DNA from 3 places in the Streptomyces sp. NPDC001373 genome. Region 3 is predicted to be linked to each of the others. Evidence: riboswitches for the same ligand, from Rfam matches in the RefSeq annotation. Region 3 holds a riboswitch; each other region holds the start of a gene.
What was found. Region 3 has a riboswitch for thiamine pyrophosphate ahead of thiC (phosphomethylpyrimidine synthase ThiC). Riboswitches for the same ligand answer to the same signal wherever they lie in the genome.
Positions count from the first base shown of each region.

Region 1: linked by a shared signal. The riboswitch ahead of ACFY15_RS00380 (thiamine ABC transporter substrate binding subunit) and the one ahead of thiC (phosphomethylpyrimidine synthase ThiC) in region 3 are both predicted to bind thiamine pyrophosphate.
Region 2: linked by a shared signal. The riboswitch ahead of thiO (glycine oxidase ThiO) and the one ahead of thiC (phosphomethylpyrimidine synthase ThiC) in region 3 are both predicted to bind thiamine pyrophosphate.

Region 1 is NZ_JBIAWQ010000001.1:91,213-97,209, reverse strand. Features, by position in the region: gene frr (ribosome recycling factor) at 1-171, shown strand, start outside; gene ACFY15_RS00390 (phosphatidate cytidylyltransferase) at 171-1,247, shown strand; gene rlmN (23S rRNA (adenine(2503)-C(2))-methyltransferase RlmN) at 1,384-2,499, shown strand; TPP riboswitch at 2,520-2,647, shown strand; gene ACFY15_RS00380 (thiamine ABC transporter substrate binding subunit) at 2,736-3,836, shown strand; gene ACFY15_RS00375 (ABC transporter permease) at 3,893-5,509, shown strand; gene ACFY15_RS00370 (ABC transporter ATP-binding protein) at 5,509-5,997, shown strand, end outside.
Region 2 is NZ_JBIAWQ010000004.1:323,044-329,040, forward strand. Features, by position in the region: gene ACFY15_RS12440 (NAD(P)/FAD-dependent oxidoreductase) at 1-1,048, opposite strand, end outside; TPP riboswitch at 1,150-1,262, shown strand; gene thiO (glycine oxidase ThiO) at 1,260-2,444, shown strand; gene thiS (sulfur carrier protein ThiS) at 2,441-2,641, shown strand; gene ACFY15_RS12455 (thiazole synthase) at 2,647-3,441, shown strand; gene pknB (Stk1 family PASTA domain-containing Ser/Thr kinase) at 3,561-5,474, shown strand; gene ACFY15_RS12465 (deoxyribonuclease IV) at 5,481-5,997, shown strand, end outside.
Region 3 is NZ_JBIAWQ010000002.1:108,826-114,822, forward strand. Features, by position in the region: gene ACFY15_RS05835 (aldo/keto reductase) at 1-1,030, opposite strand, end outside; gene thiC (phosphomethylpyrimidine synthase ThiC) at 1,151-2,938, opposite strand; TPP riboswitch at 2,933-3,077, opposite strand; gene ACFY15_RS05845 (YibE/F family protein) at 3,150-4,628, shown strand; gene ACFY15_RS05850 (SsgA family sporulation/cell division regulator) at 4,662-5,114, opposite strand; gene ACFY15_RS05855 (IclR family transcriptional regulator) at 5,212-5,958, opposite strand.

The DNA of each region.
Region 1 (5,997 bases), on a different contig from region 3:
GCCGTGCGCCGCAAGGCCAAGGACGCCCTCGACAAGCTGGTCAAGGACAAGGAGGCCGGCGAGGACGAGGTGCGCCGCGCCGAGAAGGAGCTCGACGACACCACCGCGAAGTACGTCGCGCAGGTGGACGAGCTGCTCAAGCACAAGGAAGCCGAGCTCCTCGAGGTCTGATGAACGACTCTCCCTGGGCCGCTGAGCCGGTACCGGCGGGTCCCGCATACGATGCGCTGGTGGGCCCGCAGACTGCGCCCATGCCCATCGTGCCCGATGCCGCCGGCCGTGCGTTCGACGACCGGGAAGCACGCGATCGGGGGGCCGCCTTCGCCGGCGGCCCCCCGCTCCGTACCGAGATGCCGTTGCAGGAGCCCATGCCCAGCCCCCCGCCACCGCCTTCCCAGGCACCGCAGGACGCCTCGCCCCCGCCGCAGAAGAAGCGCGCCGGGCGGGATCTGCGTGCCGCCATAGGGGTCGGCGTCGGCCTCGGCGCGGTGATCTTCGCTTCGCTGTTCATCGTCAAGGCGGTCTTCGTCGGCGTGATCGTCGTCGCGGTCGTCGTCGGCCTGTGGGAGCTCACCTCCCGGCTGCAGGAGAAGAAGGGCATCAAGGCGCCACTGGTCCCGCTCGCGGTCGGCGGCGCGGCGATGGTCATCGCCGGCTACGTCCGCGGGGCCGAGGGCGCCTGGGTCGCCATGGCGCTGACCGCGCTGGCGGTGCTCGTCTGGCGGATGACGGAACCGCCCGAGGACTACCTCAAGGACGTCACCGCGGGCGTCTTCGCGGCGTTCTACGTGCCCTTCCTGGCGACCTTCGTCGCGATGCTCCTCACGGCCGAGGACGGCCCGCAGCGGGTGGTGACCTTCCTGCTGCTGACCGTCGTCAGCGACACCGGGGCGTACGCCGTCGGCTGGCGCTTCGGCAAGCACAAGCTCGCGCCGCGCATCAGCCCCGGGAAGACCCGCGAGGGACTCCTCGGAGCGGTGGCCTTCGCGATGGCGGCCGGCGCGCTGTGCATGGAGTTCCTGATCGACGGGGGTTCCTGGTGGCAGGGCCTGCTGCTGGGCCTGGCCGTCGCCGTCAGCGCGACCCTGGGCGACCTCGGCGAGTCGATGATCAAGCGCGACCTGGGCATCAAGGACATGGGCACGCTGCTCCCGGGCCACGGGGGCATCATGGACCGCCTCGACTCCCTGCTGCCGACGGCCCCGGTCGTCTGGCTGCTGCTGGCCGCCTTCGTCGGCACCGGCTGACGGGTCCGGGCCGGGTTATCCTGGAGGGCGCGCCGTGTTCCACGCGGCGCGCTCTTTCCGTCCGGCGGCCCAGACGCCGCGGACCGGCCCTGCATGCGCGGGGTGACCCCCACCCCGTCGTACCGAGGAGTACCGCATGGCCCCCCGTCCCGCTCCGGGTGAGCTCACCTTCGTCGCCCCGCGAGGGGCCAAGAAGCCGCCCCGGCACCTCGCCGACCTCACCCCCGCCGAGCGCCGCGAAGCGGTGGCCGCCATCGGCGAGAAGCCGTTCCGGGCCAAGCAGCTCTCCCAGCACTACTTCGCCCGCTACGCCCACGACCCGGCGGAGTGGACCGACATCCCGGCGGCCTCGCGCGAGAAGCTCCAGCAGGAGCTGCTGCCCGAGCTGATGAACGTCATCCGGCACATCAGCTGCGACGACGACACCACCCGCAAGACCCTCTGGAAGCTGCACGACGGCACCCTCGTGGAGTCCGTCCTGATGCGCTACCCCGACCGGGTCACCATGTGCATCTCCTCGCAGGCCGGCTGCGGGATGAACTGCCCGTTCTGCGCCACCGGCCAGGCCGGCCTCGACCGCAACCTGTCCACCGCCGAGATCGTGCACCAGATCGTCGACGGCATGCGCGCCCTGCGCGACGGCGAGGTCCCCGGCGGCCCGGCCCGCCTGTCCAACATCGTCTTCATGGGCATGGGCGAGCCGCTCGCCAACTACAACCGCGTCGTCGGCGCCATCCGCCGCCTCACCGACCCTGAGCCCGACGGCCTGGGCCTGTCGCAGCGCGGCATCACCGTCTCCACCGTCGGCCTGGTCCCGGCCATGCTGCGGTTCGCCGACGAGGGCTTCAAGTGCCGCCTCGCCGTCTCCCTGCACGCCCCGGACGACGAGCTGCGCGACACCCTCGTTCCCGTGAACACCCGCTGGAAGGTCCGCGAGGTCCTCGACGCGGCCTGGGAGTACGCCGAGAAGTCCGGCCGCCGGGTCTCCATCGAGTACGCCCTGATCCGCGACATCAACGACCAGGCCTGGCGCGGCGACCTCCTCGGCCGCCTGCTCAAGGGCAAGCGCGTGCACGTCAACCTGATCCCGCTGAACCCGACGCCCGGCTCGAAGTGGACCGCCTCGCGCCCCGAGGACGAGAAGGCCTTCGTCGAGGCCATCGCCCGCCACGGCGTGCCCGTGACCGTACGGGACACCCGTGGCCAGGAGATCGACGGAGCGTGCGGGCAGCTCGCGGCGAGCGAGCGGTAGTCTGGCCCGCGTACATCTGCATATTCCGACAGGGGAGCGCCACAGCGCTGAGAGTGCGGCAACACGTTTTCGGATCAAGCACCGTGGCCGCAGACCCTCTGAACCTCGCCCAGGTCATTCTGGGTAGGAAGTTCGGTCACCACCTCAAGCTGTTGCGCCCTGCCCGGGTGCCCGCTCCATCCGAGCGCCCGGGCAGGGCCGCGTCTTCTCCTGGTCATACCCAGGAGGAATCAACCGTGAGCACCACCAAGAAGATCGCGGGTGCGGCGCTGGCCGCGGCCCTCGGTGTTGGCACGCTCGCCGCGTGCGGCGGCGGCGCCAAGAACGAGGAGGGGGCGGCCGCGAGCGGGGCCCCGAAGTCCAAGACGATCACGCTCGTCTCCCACGACTCCTTCAACGTGTCCGAAGCGGTCCTGAAGGAGTTCGAGCAGCAGAGCGGCTACACCGTCAAGGTGCTGAAGTCCGGGGACGCCGGCGCCGCCCTGAACCAGGAGATCCTCACCAAGGGCTCCCCGCGCGGCGACGTCTTCTTCGGCGTGGACAACACCCTTCTCTCGCGCGCCCTCGACAACGGGATCTTCACCCCGTACGAGGCCAAGGGCCTGGACGGGGTCAAGCCCGAGTACGTGCTCGACAAGCAGCACCGGGTCACCCCCGTCGACTCCGGCGACATCTGTGTCAACTACGACAAGGCCTACTTCGCCGACAAGAAGATCGCCCCGCCGCAGACGCTGGACGACCTGGTCAAGCCGGAGTACAAGAACCTGCTGGTCACCGAGAACGCCGCCACCTCCTCGCCCGGCCTCGGCTTCCTGCTCGCCTCCGTCGGCAAGTACGGCGAGGACGGCTGGAAGGACTACTGGAGCAAGCTGAAGGCCAACGGCGTCGAGGTCGTCGACGGCTGGGAGCAGGCCTACAACGAGCGGTTCTCCGGCTCCGCCGGCGGCAAGAAGGCCAAGGGCGACCGCCCGCTGGTCGTCTCCTACGCCTCCAGCCCGCCGGTCGAGGTCCTCTACGGCGACCCCCAGCCGGCCGAGGCCCCGACGGGCGTGGCCACCGGCACCTGCTTCCGCCAGGTCGAGTTCGCGGGCCTGCTGAAGGGCGCGAAGAACGAGGAGGGCGGCAAGGCACTCATCGACTTCCTGATCGGCAAGAAGTTCCAGGAGGACATGCCGCTCCAGATGTTCGTGAACCCGGTGGTCAAGGACGCGAAGCTGCCGGAGGCGTTCACCAAGCACGGCGTGGTGGTCGAGAAGCCGGAGAACGTGGCCCCCGAGACCATCGCGAAGAACCGTGACCAGTGGGTCAAGGCATGGTCCTCGATCGTCGTGAAGTAGTCCGCGACGGCTCCCCGAAGGAGGGCGGGCGGGCCACGGCCGTCAGACTGGCCCTGATGGCCGTGCCGCTCGCCTTCTTCGGGCTGTTCTTCGCCTACCCCGTCGCAGCGATCGTCGGCCGCGGGTTCAGGACGGACGGGGGCTGGCAGTTCGGCCGGATCGGCGAGGTGCTCTCCCAGCCCGACATCGCCGGCGTGCTCTGGTTCACCACCTGGCAGGCGCTCGCCTCGACGGTGCTCACCCTGATCGTCGCGCTCCCGGGCGCGTACGTGTTCGCGCGGTTCTCCTTTCCCGGCAAACAGCTGCTGCGTGCCCTGGTCACGGTCCCCTTCGTGCTGCCGACCGTCGTCGTCGGCACGGCCTTCCTGGCACTGGTCGGGCGCAACGGGCTCCTCGACGAGGTGTGGGGCGTCCGGCTGGACACCACCGTCTGGGCGATCCTGCTCGCCCACGTCTTCTTCAACTACGCCGTCGTCGTGCGTACGGTCGGCGGCCTGTGGGCCCAGCTGGACCCGCGCCAGGAGGAGGCGGCCCGGGTACTGGGCGCCGGGCGGTTCACGGCCTGGCGGCGGGTGACCCTGCCCGCGCTCTCGCCGTCGGTGGCCGCCGCCGCGCTGATGGTGTTCCTGTTCACCTTCAGCTCCTTCGGCGTCGTGCAGATCCTGGGCGGGCCCTCGTACGCCACGCTGGAGGTCGAGGTCTACCGGCAGACGGCGCAGCTCCTGGACCTGCCGACGGCCGCCGTGCTGACGCTGGTCCAGTTCGCCGCCGTCGGGATCATCCTCGGCGTGCACGCCTGGACCGTGCGCCGGCGGGAGACGGCGCTGCGGCTCGTCGACCCCTCGCGCACCGCGCACCCGCCGCGCGGCTGGGCGCAGCGCGGGCTGCTGGGCGGGGTGCTGCTGACGGTGGCGCTGCTGATCGTGGCCCCGCTCGCCGTGCTGGTGGAGCGGTCCCTGGACGCGCCCGGCGGGTACGGCTTCGGGTTCTACCGGGCGCTCCAGGAGAGCGGCTCCGGAGGCGGAACGTTTCTGGTGCCGCCGCTGGAGGCCATCGGCAACTCCCTCGAGTACGCGCTTGCCGCCACCGCCATCGCCCTGGCCGTCGGCGGACTCGCGGCCGCGGCGCTGGCCCGGCGCGCGGGCCGCTTCGTCCGGGGCTTCGACGCACTGCTGATGCTGCCCCTCGGGGTGTCCGCCGTGACGGTGGGCTTCGGGTTCCTGATCACCCTGGACGAGCCGCCGCTGGATCTGCGCACCTCCTGGATCCTGGTGCCGCTGGCGCAGGCGTTGGTCGGGGTGCCGTTCGTCGTACGGACCATGCTGCCGGTGCTGCGCGCGGTCGACGGGAGGCTGCGGGAGGCGGCGGCCGTGCTCGGGGCGTCGCCGCTGCGGGTGTGGCGCGAGGTGGACCTGCCGCTGGTGCGGCGGGCGGTGCTGATCGCGGCGGGCTTCGCCTTCGCGGTCTCGCTGGGCGAGTTCGGCGCGACGGTGTTCATCGCCAGGCCGGACCGTCCGACGCTGCCGGTGGCCGTGGCCCGGCTGCTGGGGCGGGCCGGCGAGGTGAACTACGGGCAGGCCATGGCCCTGAGCACGATTCTGATGCTGGTGTGCGCGGTGTCCCTGCTGGTGCTGGAGCGACTGCGACCCGACAAGACCTCGGGAGAGTTCTGATGACCCTGCTCCGGCTCGAAGGGGTGACGGTGCGCTTCGGCGGCCGCGCGGTCGTGGACGCGGTGGACCTGGAGGTCGCAGAGCACGAGACCGTCTGCGTGCTGGGGCCGAGCGGCAGCGGCAAGTCCACCCTGCTGCGGGTGGTGGCCGGGCTCCAGCCGCCCTCCGCCGGCCGGGTGCTGCTCGGCGGCGCCGACCAGGCCGGGGTGCCGGTGCACCGGCGGGGGGTCGGCCTGATGTTCCAGGACCACCAGCTCTTCCCGCACCGGGACGTCGGCGCGAACGTCGCCTTCGGCCTGCGCGTCCGGGGCTCCGCGAAGGCGGAGCAGGGGGAGCGGGTCGCCCGGCTGCTGGACCTGGTCGGGCTCCCCGGGGCCCAGGGCCGGGCCGTGGCCTCGCTGTCGGGCGGTGAGCAGCAGCGCGTGGCCCTGGCCCGGGCGCTGGCCCCCTCGCCGAGGCTGCTGATGCTGGACGAGCCGCTGGGCCAG
Region 2 (5,997 bases), on a different contig from region 3:
CCGGGTCGCCGCGCCACAGCAGGGTGTCGGCGCCGCCGTGGTGGCCGGCGTACTGCACGAAGCGGCCGAACTGCTCGGACCAGAAGTAGGGCACGGGGTCGTAGGCCTGTACGGCCTCCCCCGCGACGATGTTCGCCGCCACCGTGCGCGGGCCCTGGAGGGCGTTGTCCCAGTGGTGGACCAGCAGCCGGGTCCCGTAGCGGGCCGACGGGAAGGAGGAGCAGTCGCCGACGGCGTACACCCCGGGCAGGGAGGTGCGCAGGTGGGCGTCGGCGGTGACGGAGCCGTCGGGGCCCCGCTCGACGCCGCTGCCGTCCAGCCATTCGGTGGCGGGCCGGGCGCCGACGCCGACGACGACGGCCCCGGCGGGCAGCTCGCGGCCGTCCGCGAGGAGCACCCGGCCCTCCTCGATCCCGGCCACCCGGGCGCCGGTGAGCAGGGTGGCGCCGGCTCCGGCGTACCAGCGGGCCATGGGGGCGGCGACCTCGGCGGGCAGGGCCCCGGCGAGGACCCGGTCGGCCGCCTCGACCACGGTGACGGCGCAGCCGGCCTCGCGGGCGGCGGTGGCGAACTCGGCACCGATCCAGCCGGCCCCGACCACGACGGTGTCGGGGGCGGCGGCCAGGACCGGGCGCAGCCGGGCGGCGTCGTCGAGGGTGCGCAGCAGGTGGACGCCGGGGACGCCGTCGGTGCCGGGCAGGGTCAGGGGCGTGGCTCCGGTGGCCAGGACGAGGACCTCGTACGGGACCGGGCCGGTCTCGGTGTCCAGCTCGTGGTCGGCGGCGCGCAGGCCGGTGACCTCGACGCCCAGGCGGAGTGCGATGCCGAGGCCCTCGAAGTCGACGTCGAAGGCCGAGTCCTCGGCCTTGCCGAGCAGCACCGCCTTGGAAAGCGGCGGGCGGTCGTAGGGCTGGTGGGGTTCGGCGCCCAGCAGGGTCACGGGGCCGGTCCAGCCCTGTTCCCGCAGGGCCACCGCGGTCTGCACGCCGGCCATTCCGGCGCCGACGATCACGACACCGGGCTTCGTCTGTTCCGTCTGCTCACTCACACGGCCAGCCTAGCCACCTGACGGCCCGTCAGGAAACGGGGGGCGGGGTGCCACAGGGAGGCAGCCTTACCCGCCACCGGCCCCGGGGTTACGCTGGCCACCGTACCTATCGCGGGAGTCCGGGCGCACCGGGCTGAGAGGGAGGCTGGCCGGCCTCCGACCGTACGAACCTGATCCGGGTCATGCCGGCGAAGGGAGGGGCTGGACGCCCATGCACGCATCCGACAAGGGATCCGACCACCGGGGCTGCGACGTCCTCGTCATCGGTGGCGGGATCATCGGCCTGGTCACCGCCTGGCGGGCGGCCCGCAGCGGCCTGCGCACCGCGCTCGCCGACCCCGACCCCGGCGGCGGCGCCGCCCGGGTCGCGGCCGGCATGCTCGCCGCCGTCACCGAACTGCACTACGGCGAGGAGACCCTGCTGGGGCTCAACCTCGCCTCCGCTACCCGCTACCCGCAGTTCGCCGCCGAGCTCACCGAGGCCAGCGGCGGCATGGACCTCGGCTACCGCGCCTGCGGCACCCTGGCCGTCGCCCTCGACGCCGACGACCGCCTCCACCTGCGGGAACTGCACGCCCTCCAGCGCCGCTGCGGCCTGGAGTCCGAGTGGCTCACCGGCCGCGAGTGCCGCCGCCTGGAGCCGATGCTGGCCCCCGGGGTGCGCGGCGGGCTGCGCGTCGACGGGGACCACCAGGTGGACCCGCGCCGGCTCGCCGCCGCACTGCTGGCCGCCTGCGAGCGGGCCGGGGTGGAGATCCACCGGGCGGCCGCCCGCAGGCTGCTCGTCACCGCCGACCGGGCCTCGGGAGCGCTGCTCGACGACGGCACCGGGCTGCGCGCCGACCAGGTGGTCCTGGCCGCCGGCTCGCTCAGCGGCCGGCTGGAGGGCGTACCGGAGCAGGTGCTGCCCCCCGTACGGCCGGTCAAGGGGCAGGTCCTGCGGCTGGCCGTGCCGCCCGCCTACGCTCCGTTCCTGTCCCGGACGGTACGGGCCGTGGTGCGCGGCAGCCACGTCTACCTGGTCCCGCGCGAGAACGGCGAGCTCGTCGTCGGGGCCACCAGCGAGGAACTCGGCTGGGACACCACCGTCACCGCCGGCGGGGTCTACGAGCTGCTGCGCGACGCCCACGAACTGGTCCCGGGCATCACCGAGCTCCCCCTGACCGAGACCCGGGCCGGGCTGCGCCCGTGCACCCCCGACAACGCGCCGCTGCTGGGCCCCAGCGACCTGCCCGGGCTGCACCTGGCCACCGGCCACTACCGCAACGGGGTGCTGCTGACCCCGCTCACCGGCGACGTCATGGCGGAGCTGCTGACCACCGGCGCCGTGCCGGAGGTCGCCCGCCCCTTCAGCCCCCGCCGCTTCTCCTCCACGCGTCAGGAGTCCCTCGCATGACCATCTCCGTCAACGGCGAGCCGCGCGAGGTCGCGGCCGGCACCACCCTCGACACGGTGGTCGCCACCCTGACCACCGCCCCCTCCGGCGTGGCCGCCGCCCTCAACGAGACGGTCGTCCCTCGCGGACAGTGGCCGCGCACCGCGGTCGGCGACGGCGACCGGGTCGAGGTCCTCACCGCGGTCCAGGGAGGCTGAGCACCATGGCTGACGACCTGTTCACCCTGGGCGGCCGGACCTTCTCCTCCCGCCTGGTCATGGGCACGGGCGGCGCCCCGAGCCTGGAGGTCCTGGAACGCGCGCTGATCACCTCCGGCACCGAGCTGACGACGGTGGCCATGCGCCGCCTGGACCCGACGGTCCAGGGCTCCGTCCTGTCCGTCCTGTCCAAGCTGGGCATCGCGGTCCTCCCCAACACGGCGGGCTGCTTCACCGCCGGCGAGGCCGTGCTGACGGCCCGGCTGGCGCGGGAGGCCCTGGGCACGGACTGGATCAAGCTGGAGGTGGTCGCGGACGAGCGGACGCTGCTGCCGGACGGGGTCGAGCTGCTGGACGCGGCGGAGGTCCTGGTCGACGAGGGCTTCACCGTCCTCCCGTACACGAACGACGACCCGGTACTGGCGCGGAAGCTGGAGGACGTGGGCTGTGCGGCGATCATGCCGCTGGGCTCCCCCATCGGCTCCGGGATGGGCATCCGCAACCCGCACAACTTCGAGCTGATCGTGGAGCGGGCCGGGGTGCCGGTCATCCTGGACGCGGGCGCGGGGACGGCCTCGGACGCCGCGCTGGCGATGGAGCTCGGCTGCGCGGCGGTGATGCTGGCCTCCGCGGTGACCCGGGCGCAGGAGCCGGTGCTCATGGCGGCGGCCATGCGCGACGCCGTCTCGGCGGGCCGGCTGGCCCACCGCGCGGGCCGCATCCCCCAGCGCCGCTTCGCCGAGGCCTCGTCCCCCCTGGAGGGCCGCGCCGCCCTGGACCCGGAACGCCCGGCGTTCTGAGGGGCCCGGCCCTCACCCCCCGCCCACGCCCCCGCCCCCGCCCCCGCCCCCGTCACAGCTGCGCTGCAAGGCGTGGACACCCCGGCCGGGGGTGGCGGGGGCCCTCGTAGAATCGCCGGGTGGATACGACCCTGGATGACCCCCTCGTCGGGCGCGTGCTCGACGGCCGCTACCGCGTCGACGCCCGCATCGCCGCAGGCGGCATGGCGACGGTCTACCGGGCCCTCGACACCCGCCTCGACCGCGTCCTCGCGCTGAAGATCATGCACCCGGACCTGGCCGCCGACGCCGCCTTCGTCGACCGCTTCATCCGCGAGGCGAAGTCCGTGGCCCGCCTCGCGCACCCCAACGTCGTCGGCGTCTTCGACCAGGGCACGGACGGCCCCTACACGTACCTCGCCATGGAGTACGTCTCCGGCTGCACCCTGCGCGATGTCCTGCGCGAGCGCGGCGCGCTCCAGCCGCGGGCCGCGCTCGACATCCTCGAACCGGTCCTCGCCACCCTCGGCACCGCCCACCGCGCCGGCTTCGTCCACCGGGACATCAAGCCCGAGAACGTCCTGATCGGCGACGACGGCCGGGTCAAGGTCGCCGACTTCGGCCTCGTGCGCTCCGTGGACGCCGCCACCCACACCACCGGCTCCGTCCTCGGCACCGTCTCCTACCTCGCCCCCGAGCAGATCGAGGACGGTGTCTACGACGCCCGCGTGGACGTCTACGCCTGCGGCGTCGTGCTGTACGAGATGCTCACCGGCTCCAAGCCGCACACCGGCGGCACCCCCGCCCAGGTGCTGTTCCAGCACCTCAACGAGGACGTCCCGCCCCCGTCGGCAGCCGTCCCGGGGCTGCCCGCCGCGCTCGACGAGCTCGTCGCCCGGGCCACCGCCCGGAACCCCGACCTGCGCCCCGCGGACGCCGCCGCCCTGCTGGGCATGACCCGTGAGGCCCGGGCCCGTCTCGGCGAGGCCGAGCTGGACGCCGTACCGCCGCAGGCGCGGGCCGCCGAGCGGTCCTCCGCCGAGGACCGCACCGGCGTGATCCCGCGTCCGCTGGCGGGGCGGGCCGCCGAGCCCGTCCTGCACCACACCTCCCGACTGGAGCGGCCGCACGTTCCGGAGACCCCGGCGCCTGCGGCCCCCCGCCGGCAGCGCCGGGGCATGGTCCTCGTCATCGCGGGGATCCTGCTCGCCCTGGGCATCGGCACCGGCGCCTGGTACATCAACTCCGGCCAGTTCGCCAAGGTCCCGAACCTCCTCGGCAAGACGGAGGACCAGGCCAGGGCGGAGCTGTCCGCCGCCGGTCTCGGCGTCAAGAGGGTCGACCGGAAGTTCAGCGAGGCCTTCGAACGCGGCACGGTCATGAACTCCGACCCGGTCGGCGGCAAGCGGATCCGCGGCAACGGCGCGGTGACCCTCACCGTCTCCCGCGGCCCCGAGCTGGTCAGCGTGCCCGACCTGAAGGGCCGGCCGCTGGAGGAGGCCAAGGCCGAGCTGACGAAGGCGGGGCTGGCTCCCGGCATCGTCACCCAGGCCTTCAGCCAGGACGTGGCCCAGGGCTCGGTGATCGGCACCGACCCGGCCGGCGGCCAGAAGCGGGCCCCCGACACCGCCGTCTCCCTCCAGGTCAGCAAGGGCCGCCCGGTCCAGGTCCCGAACGTCACCGGCCAGTCGGCCGACCAGGCGCGGGCCGCGCTGGAGGCCCTCGGCCTGAAGGCGGAAACGGCCCCCGACCAGGTCAACTCCCCCGCGCCCGCCGGTACGGTCGCCAACCAGTCGCTCGGCGCGGGCACCCAGGCCGCCGCCGGGGACACGGTCACGCTGACCCTCTCCAAGGGCCCCCGGCCGGTCCAGGTCCCGAACGTGGCCGGCCAGGACGTGGACGCGGCCCGCAAGGCACTGGAGGCCCTGGGCTTCAAGGTGAAGGTGGAGCGGCCCTTCCTCTCCTTCAGCAGCACGGTGGACACCCAGTCGGTGCCCGCCGGGCAGAGCGTCCCCGAGGGCAGCACGATCACCATCAGGACCAAGGGGCTCTGAGCGCCGTTGTCACGCAATCTCGTGGGCGGGCACGTGCCCGTCGCCGGCGGGCTCGCCTCCGTGGGCCTCGCCTACGCCCGTGAGATGGGGGCCGAGGCCGTCCAGGTCTTCGTGGCCAACCCGCGCGGATGGGCCACCCCGACCGGGAACCCGGCGCAGGACGAGCTGTTCCGCGCGCGGTGCGCCGGGGAGTCGATCCCGGTCTACGTGCACGCCCCGTACCTGATCAACTTCGGCTCGCACACCGCCGCGACCGTCGAGAAGTCGGTGGAGTCCCTGCGGCACTCGCTGCGCCGGGGCCGGGAGATCGGTGCGCTCGGGGTGGTCGTGCACACCGGCTCGGCGACCGGGGGCCGCCCGCGCGAGGAGGCGTACGCGCAGGTCAGGGAGTACATGCTGCCGCTGCTGGACGACCTGGCGCACGAGGACGACCCCTTCCTGCTGCTGGAGTCCACGGCCGGCCAGGGCTCCTCGCTCTGCTCGCGCACCTGGGACTTCGGTCCGTACTTCGAGGCCCTCGACC
Region 3 (5,997 bases):
CGAGCGGGCGCCGCCGCTGGGTGGCATCCGTGAGGGCCGGCGGGCGCCAGACACCGTCCGGGTGGTAGAGGTTCACACCCGGCGGCACGACCTCGTCGATCCGGTCGAGCACCGCGTCGTCGAGGACCAGCCCGGCCCCCTTCACCAGGGACTCGAACTGGTCCATCGTGCGCGGCCCGATGATCACCGAGGTGACCGCCGGATGGGCGACGGGGAACGCCACGGCCAGCTCCGGCAACGTGCAACCCAGGTCGTCGGCGATCGCCACGAGCTTCTCCACGGCCTCCAGCTTGGCCACGTTGCCCGGAATCGCCGGGTCGAAGCGGGCCGGGTTCAGCTTCGCCCGCCCGGTGGTCAGGTCGACCGGGCCGCCGAGCCGCTGCTTCCCGCTCAGGAAGCCCGAGGCGAGGGGGCTCCAGGTCAGCACGCCCATCCCGTATCGCCGGGCGACGGGCAGCACGTCGGCCTCGATGCCGCGCGCGAGGATCGAGTACGGCGGCTGCTCGGTACGGAACCGGGGCAGGGCCCGGCGCTCGGCGACGTGATGGGCCTCGACGAGTTCCTCGGCGGGAAAGGCCGAGCAGCCGAAGGACCTGATCTTCCCGGCCCTGACGAGGTCGCCCAGGACGGACAGCGTCTCCTCTACATCGGTCGAGTGGTCGGGCCGATGCACCTGGTACAGGTCGATCCAGTCGGTGTCCAGCCGCCGCAGGCTGTCCTCGACCGCCCGCACGATCCAGCGCCGCGAGTTCCCGCTGCGGTTGCGGCCCTCTCCCATCTGGAAGTGGACCTTGGTGGCGAGCACCACGTCGTCACGCCGCCCCTTGAGCGCCCTGCCGACGATCACCTCGGACTCGCCCGCCGAGTACATGTCGGCTGTGTCCACGAAGTTGATGCCCTGGTCGAGGGCGGCGTGGATGATCCGCCCGCACTCCGCGTGATCCGGGTTCCCCACCGCCCCGAACATCATCGTGCCGAGGCAGTGGGCACTCACCTCTATGCCGGTCCCGCCCAGATTCCGGTATCGCATGGTCATGCGGCCGCACTCTAGGGGCTGGAGCGCACTCCAGCACAAGACCCCGTTCCTGGCAGTCGCCCGAACCGTCCCGCGACTCCCCCCTGAGGTCGCGGGCAGGTCCGTACGGTCGGCTCAGTCCGCCAGCGGGAGGTAGACGCGGTTGCCCGAGGCGGCGAACTCGGCGGACTTCTCCGCCATGCCCGCCTCGATCTCCTCCGCCTTCAGGTCGCCGCCGTGCTCACGGCGGATGTCCTGGGAGATCTTCATCGAGCAGAACTTCGGACCGCACATGGAGCAGAAGTGCGCGGTCTTGGCCGGCTCGGCCGGGAGCGTCTCGTCGTGGAACTCGCGGGCCGTGTCGGGGTCGAGGGCCAGGTTGAACTGGTCCTCCCAGCGGAACTCGAACCGCGCGTCCGAAAGGGCGTCGTCCCATTCCTGGGCACCCGGGTGGCCCTTGGCCAGGTCCGCCGCGTGGGCCGCGATCTTGTACGTGATGACGCCGGTCTTCACGTCGTCGCGGTTGGGCAGGCCCAGGTGCTCCTTGGGCGTCACGTAGCAGAGCATCGCGGTGCCCCACCAGGCGATCATCGCGGCACCGATACCCGAGGTGATGTGGTCGTACGCGGGCGCGACGTCCGTGGTCAGCGGGCCGAGCGTGTAGAACGGCGCCTCCTCGCAGATCTCCTGCTGGAGGTCGATGTTCTCCTTGATCTTGTGCATCGGGACGTGGCCCGGGCCCTCGATCATCGTCTGCACGTTGTGCCGCTTGGCGATCGTGTTCAGCTCGCCCAGCGTCTTCAGCTCCGCGAACTGCGCGGCGTCGTTGGCGTCAGCGATGGAGCCGGGGCGCAGGCCGTCGCCGAGCGAGTACGTGACGTCGTACGCCGCGAGGATCTCGCAGAGCTCCTCGAAGTTCGTGTAGAGGAAGTTCTCCTTGTGGTGCGCCAGGCACCAGGCGGCCATGATCGAGCCGCCGCGGGAGACGATGCCGGTCTTGCGGCGGGCCGTCAGCGGCACGTACGGCAGCAGCACGCCGGCGTGGACCGTCATGTAGTCGACGCCCTGCTCGGCCTGCTCGATGACGGTGTCCTTGTAGATCTCCCAGGTCAGGTCCTCGGCACGGCCGTCGACCTTCTCCAGCGCCTGGTAGAGCGGCACAGTGCCGATCGGCACGGGGGAGTTGCGCAGGACCCACTCGCGCGTGGTGTGGATGTTGCGGCCGGTCGAGAGGTCCATGACCGTGTCGGCGCCCCACTGGGTGGCCCAGGTCATCTTGTCGACCTCCTCCTCGATGGAGGAGGTGACGGCCGAGTTGCCGATGTTGGCGTTGACCTTCACCAGGAACCGCTTGCCGATGATCATCGGCTCGATCTCCGGGTGGTTCACGTTGGCCGGGAGCACCGCGCGGCCTGCGGCGATCTCCTCGCGGACGACCTCGGGGGAGACGTTCTCGCGGATCGCGACGTACTCCATCTCCGGGGTGATCTCGCCCCGGCGGGCATACGCGAGCTGCGTGACGGCCTGGCCGCCGCGGCCCCGGCGCGGGAGGCGCGGGCGGCCGGGGAAGACCGCGTCGAGGTTCTTGAGACCACCGCGGGGCGAGGTGTGCTTGATGCCGTCGTCCTCGGGGCGCACGGGACGGCCCGCGTACTCCTCGGTGTCACCGCGGCCGATGATCCAGTTCTCCCGCAGCGGCGGCAGGCCGCGGCGCACGTCGGTCTCGATCTGCGGGTCGGTGTACGGACCGGACGTGTCGTAGAGCGTCACGTCCTTGCCGTTGGTGAGGTGGACCTGGCGGACCGGCACCCGGATGTCCGGACGGGAACCCGCCAGGTATCCCTTGTGCCAGCCGGGCTGGCGCTCGGTCTGGCCGTCGGCGCCCTGGTCGACGGCAGGCGTGCGTGCGTCCTGAATGGTCATGAGACCTGATCTCCCTACGCCGGCATTACCCGGTAACAGGTTCGGCGGTCGACGCAGCCTCCTCCCGCACGCAATCTGCTGCGCGTACGGTGATCAGCGCCCTCTCAGCCCGGTGCTCCGAGCTCCCGCGTTGTGCAAAGTAGCCCCCACGCTAGCGTCATCTGTGGCGTGCTGAACAGTGGGCCCCCTCATCTCTTGCGATGATCTGCCGGTGACGACCTCGCCGCAGCCCCCCAACCAGCCCACAGAAACCTGGGGCCACACCGGCCACGAACATGCGTCCCCCGGGCACGCGGCCGACGGCCCACAGGAGCCTTCCCACGGCCACGGGCACTCCGATGGGCACGCGCACGGACACGGTCGGGATCACGGGCAGGCGCGCGGACACGACCATGGGCATGGCCACGGGCACGGGCACGGGCCGGCTGCCCCGGGATCCAAGCACCTGCGCAAGGTGATCTCCGCCGTGCTGATCCCCTTCGCCGTCGCCGTCTTCGCCGGCCTGGTGGTGCTCTGGCCCGGCGGCGCCCCCGGCCACGAGCGCACCGGGGTGGGCTTCGACCGTCAGACGCAGCAGGCGAAGGTGGTCGCGATCTCCGACGTCGACTGCAAGTCGGTGAACGCCTCGCAAGTCCCGTCAACCGGCAACGGCCCGGCCCCCGAGGGGCGCGAGGCACAGCCCGGCGCCTGCAAGAGGGCCACCGTCGAGGTCGGCACCGGGCCGGACAAGGGACGCGTCTTCTTCGAGATCGTCCAGCCCGGTGCGCCACGGCAGCTGGAGATGGGCCAGGAGGTGGTCGTCGCCTACGCGCCGAACGCGCCGCGCGACCTCCAGTACTCCGTGATCGACCTGAACCGCAAGTTCCCGATGATCCTGCTCGCGGCCGTCTTCGCGGTGGCGGTGGTCGTCGTCGGCCGGATGCGCGGACTGTTCGCGCTCATCGCGCTCGTCGTGAGCTTCGGGGTGCTGACCCTCTTCATCCTCCCGGCGATCCTCCAGGGCTCGAACCCCCTGCTCGTCGCGGTCGTCGGCGCCAGCGCGATCATGCTGATCGCCCTCTACATGTGCCACGGGCTCACCGCCCGCACCTCGGTCGCCGTCCTCGGCACCCTGGTCTCGCTGCTGCTGATCGGGCTGCTGGGTTCGCTGTTCATCGGCTGGGCGTTCCTGAGCGGGAACACGGACGACAACACCGGGCTGATCCACGGGCTCTATCCGAACATCGACATGAGCGGTCTGCTGCTCGCGGGCGTGATCATCGGATCGCTCGGCGTCCTCGACGACGTGACCGTCACCCAGACCTCCGCCGTCTGGGAACTGCACCAGGCGGACCCGGACATGGGTCCGCGCGCCCTGTACCGGGCGGCCATCCGGATCGGCCGGGACCACATCGCCTCCGTGGTCAACACCCTCGTCCTGGCCTACGCGGGCGCGGCGCTCCCCCTGCTGCTGCTGTTCTCCATCGCGAACAGCAGCATGGGCACGGTGGCCAACAGCGAGCTGGTGGCGGAGGAGATCGTACGGACCCTGGTGGGCTCGATCGGTCTCGTCGCCTCGGTCCCCGTGACCACGGCACTGGCCGCGCTGGTGGTGTCCGCGGACCGGCCCGCCCCCGCCCCCGCGGGCGCCGTCCCCGCCCAGGCCGCGACGCCCGCCCGCGGTGGGCGGGGACGGCGGCGCAAGCGCTGAGGAGGATGGGGACGGGCCCCGGAGAGCGGGTCCTCAGCCCGCGTTCTGCCCGTTCTGCTGCTGCGCCTGGGCGAGGATCCTGCCGAGCTCCTCGTCGAGGGTCTCCTCGAAGTCGCCGAGGCTGCGCTCCTGACCGAGCGGAACGAGCCGGTCGGTCCGGTCGAGGAACGCGACGAGAGGGGCCGCGCCGGCACGGAACAGGGCCCGGTCGCCGCCGACCTGGAGGCGGATGTGGACGTCGGAGAGCTCTCCCGGTTGGGTGGGAGCGATGTGCACATCACCGTCACCGCAGGGCCTGTTGATGCCGTCGAGAAGCAGCTCCCGGCCGAACGCCCAGGTCACCGGGGCGTCTCCGGGAAGGTGGAAGGTCAGGCGTACGGCGTAGGGGTCACGGGCGTCGTACCGGAGTTCCACCGGGATCCGGAACGCGAGCTCCTCGGAAACGAGGAAGCTCATCATGACCTCTGCCTGTACCGACTCGCGCATTGCCTACCCCGCTGTAGTGGAAGTGGCCAGGAATGATCCCCCAGGGCCCTCTTGACAAGGGTGGTGGAAGCGCCAGCAGATCACAAGGAGTGAGTTTTCAGATACTGATAGAGAAGGAGAGGGTGCTCAGCAGCGCGCCTACTTCACTCCGTAGTCGATCGACTACACACAGCAAGCGGAATTCCTGGTGCACAGGGAGAGAAATGGCCATGGCCGCAGCGGCGTCGCCGGCAGTGATCGGGATGGCCGCGCACACCGTGCCCAGTGCGTACTCCTGATGCTCGGTCACCGGCTGCATCCGCCGCAGGGAGCCGATCCGCTCCTCCAGCGTGCGCATGTCCCGCACGGTGTACGGCGTGATGCCCTCGACCGGACGACGGTCGTAGTAGTCCCTGCGCGTCTTCTCGTCCAACTGCCCCAGCAGACACTGACCGATGGCGTGCGCGTGCGCGGTGGCGCGGAAATCGGCCCATTCCTCGCAGGCGGGGTTGGCCGGGGTGTCCGAGACACCCATGACCTCGATCTCACCCTCGCGGTAGACCGCGAAGTAGACGGGGGCCCCGACCGCGTCGCGAAAGTGCGCGAGCGAGTCGAGGATCATGCTGCGACGTTTCTGCTGAAGTCCTCCGTCCGCCAGCCGGCCGGCCGCATCGCCGAGGACGAACACCCCGCCCTCCCGGCGCAGATAGCCCTCGTGCGTCAGGGTGCGCAGCAGGTGGTACGCGGTGGGAAGCGGGAGCCCCGCCTCGCGCGCCAGCTGCTTCGCCGGGGCTCCTTCGCAATGGGAGCTCGCCGCCTCCAGCAGCCGGAGGGCCCTCTGCACCGAGCCGATCAGCGTCGGCACACCGGCATTGCGATCCGGAGACACAGCTCACCCCCAGGC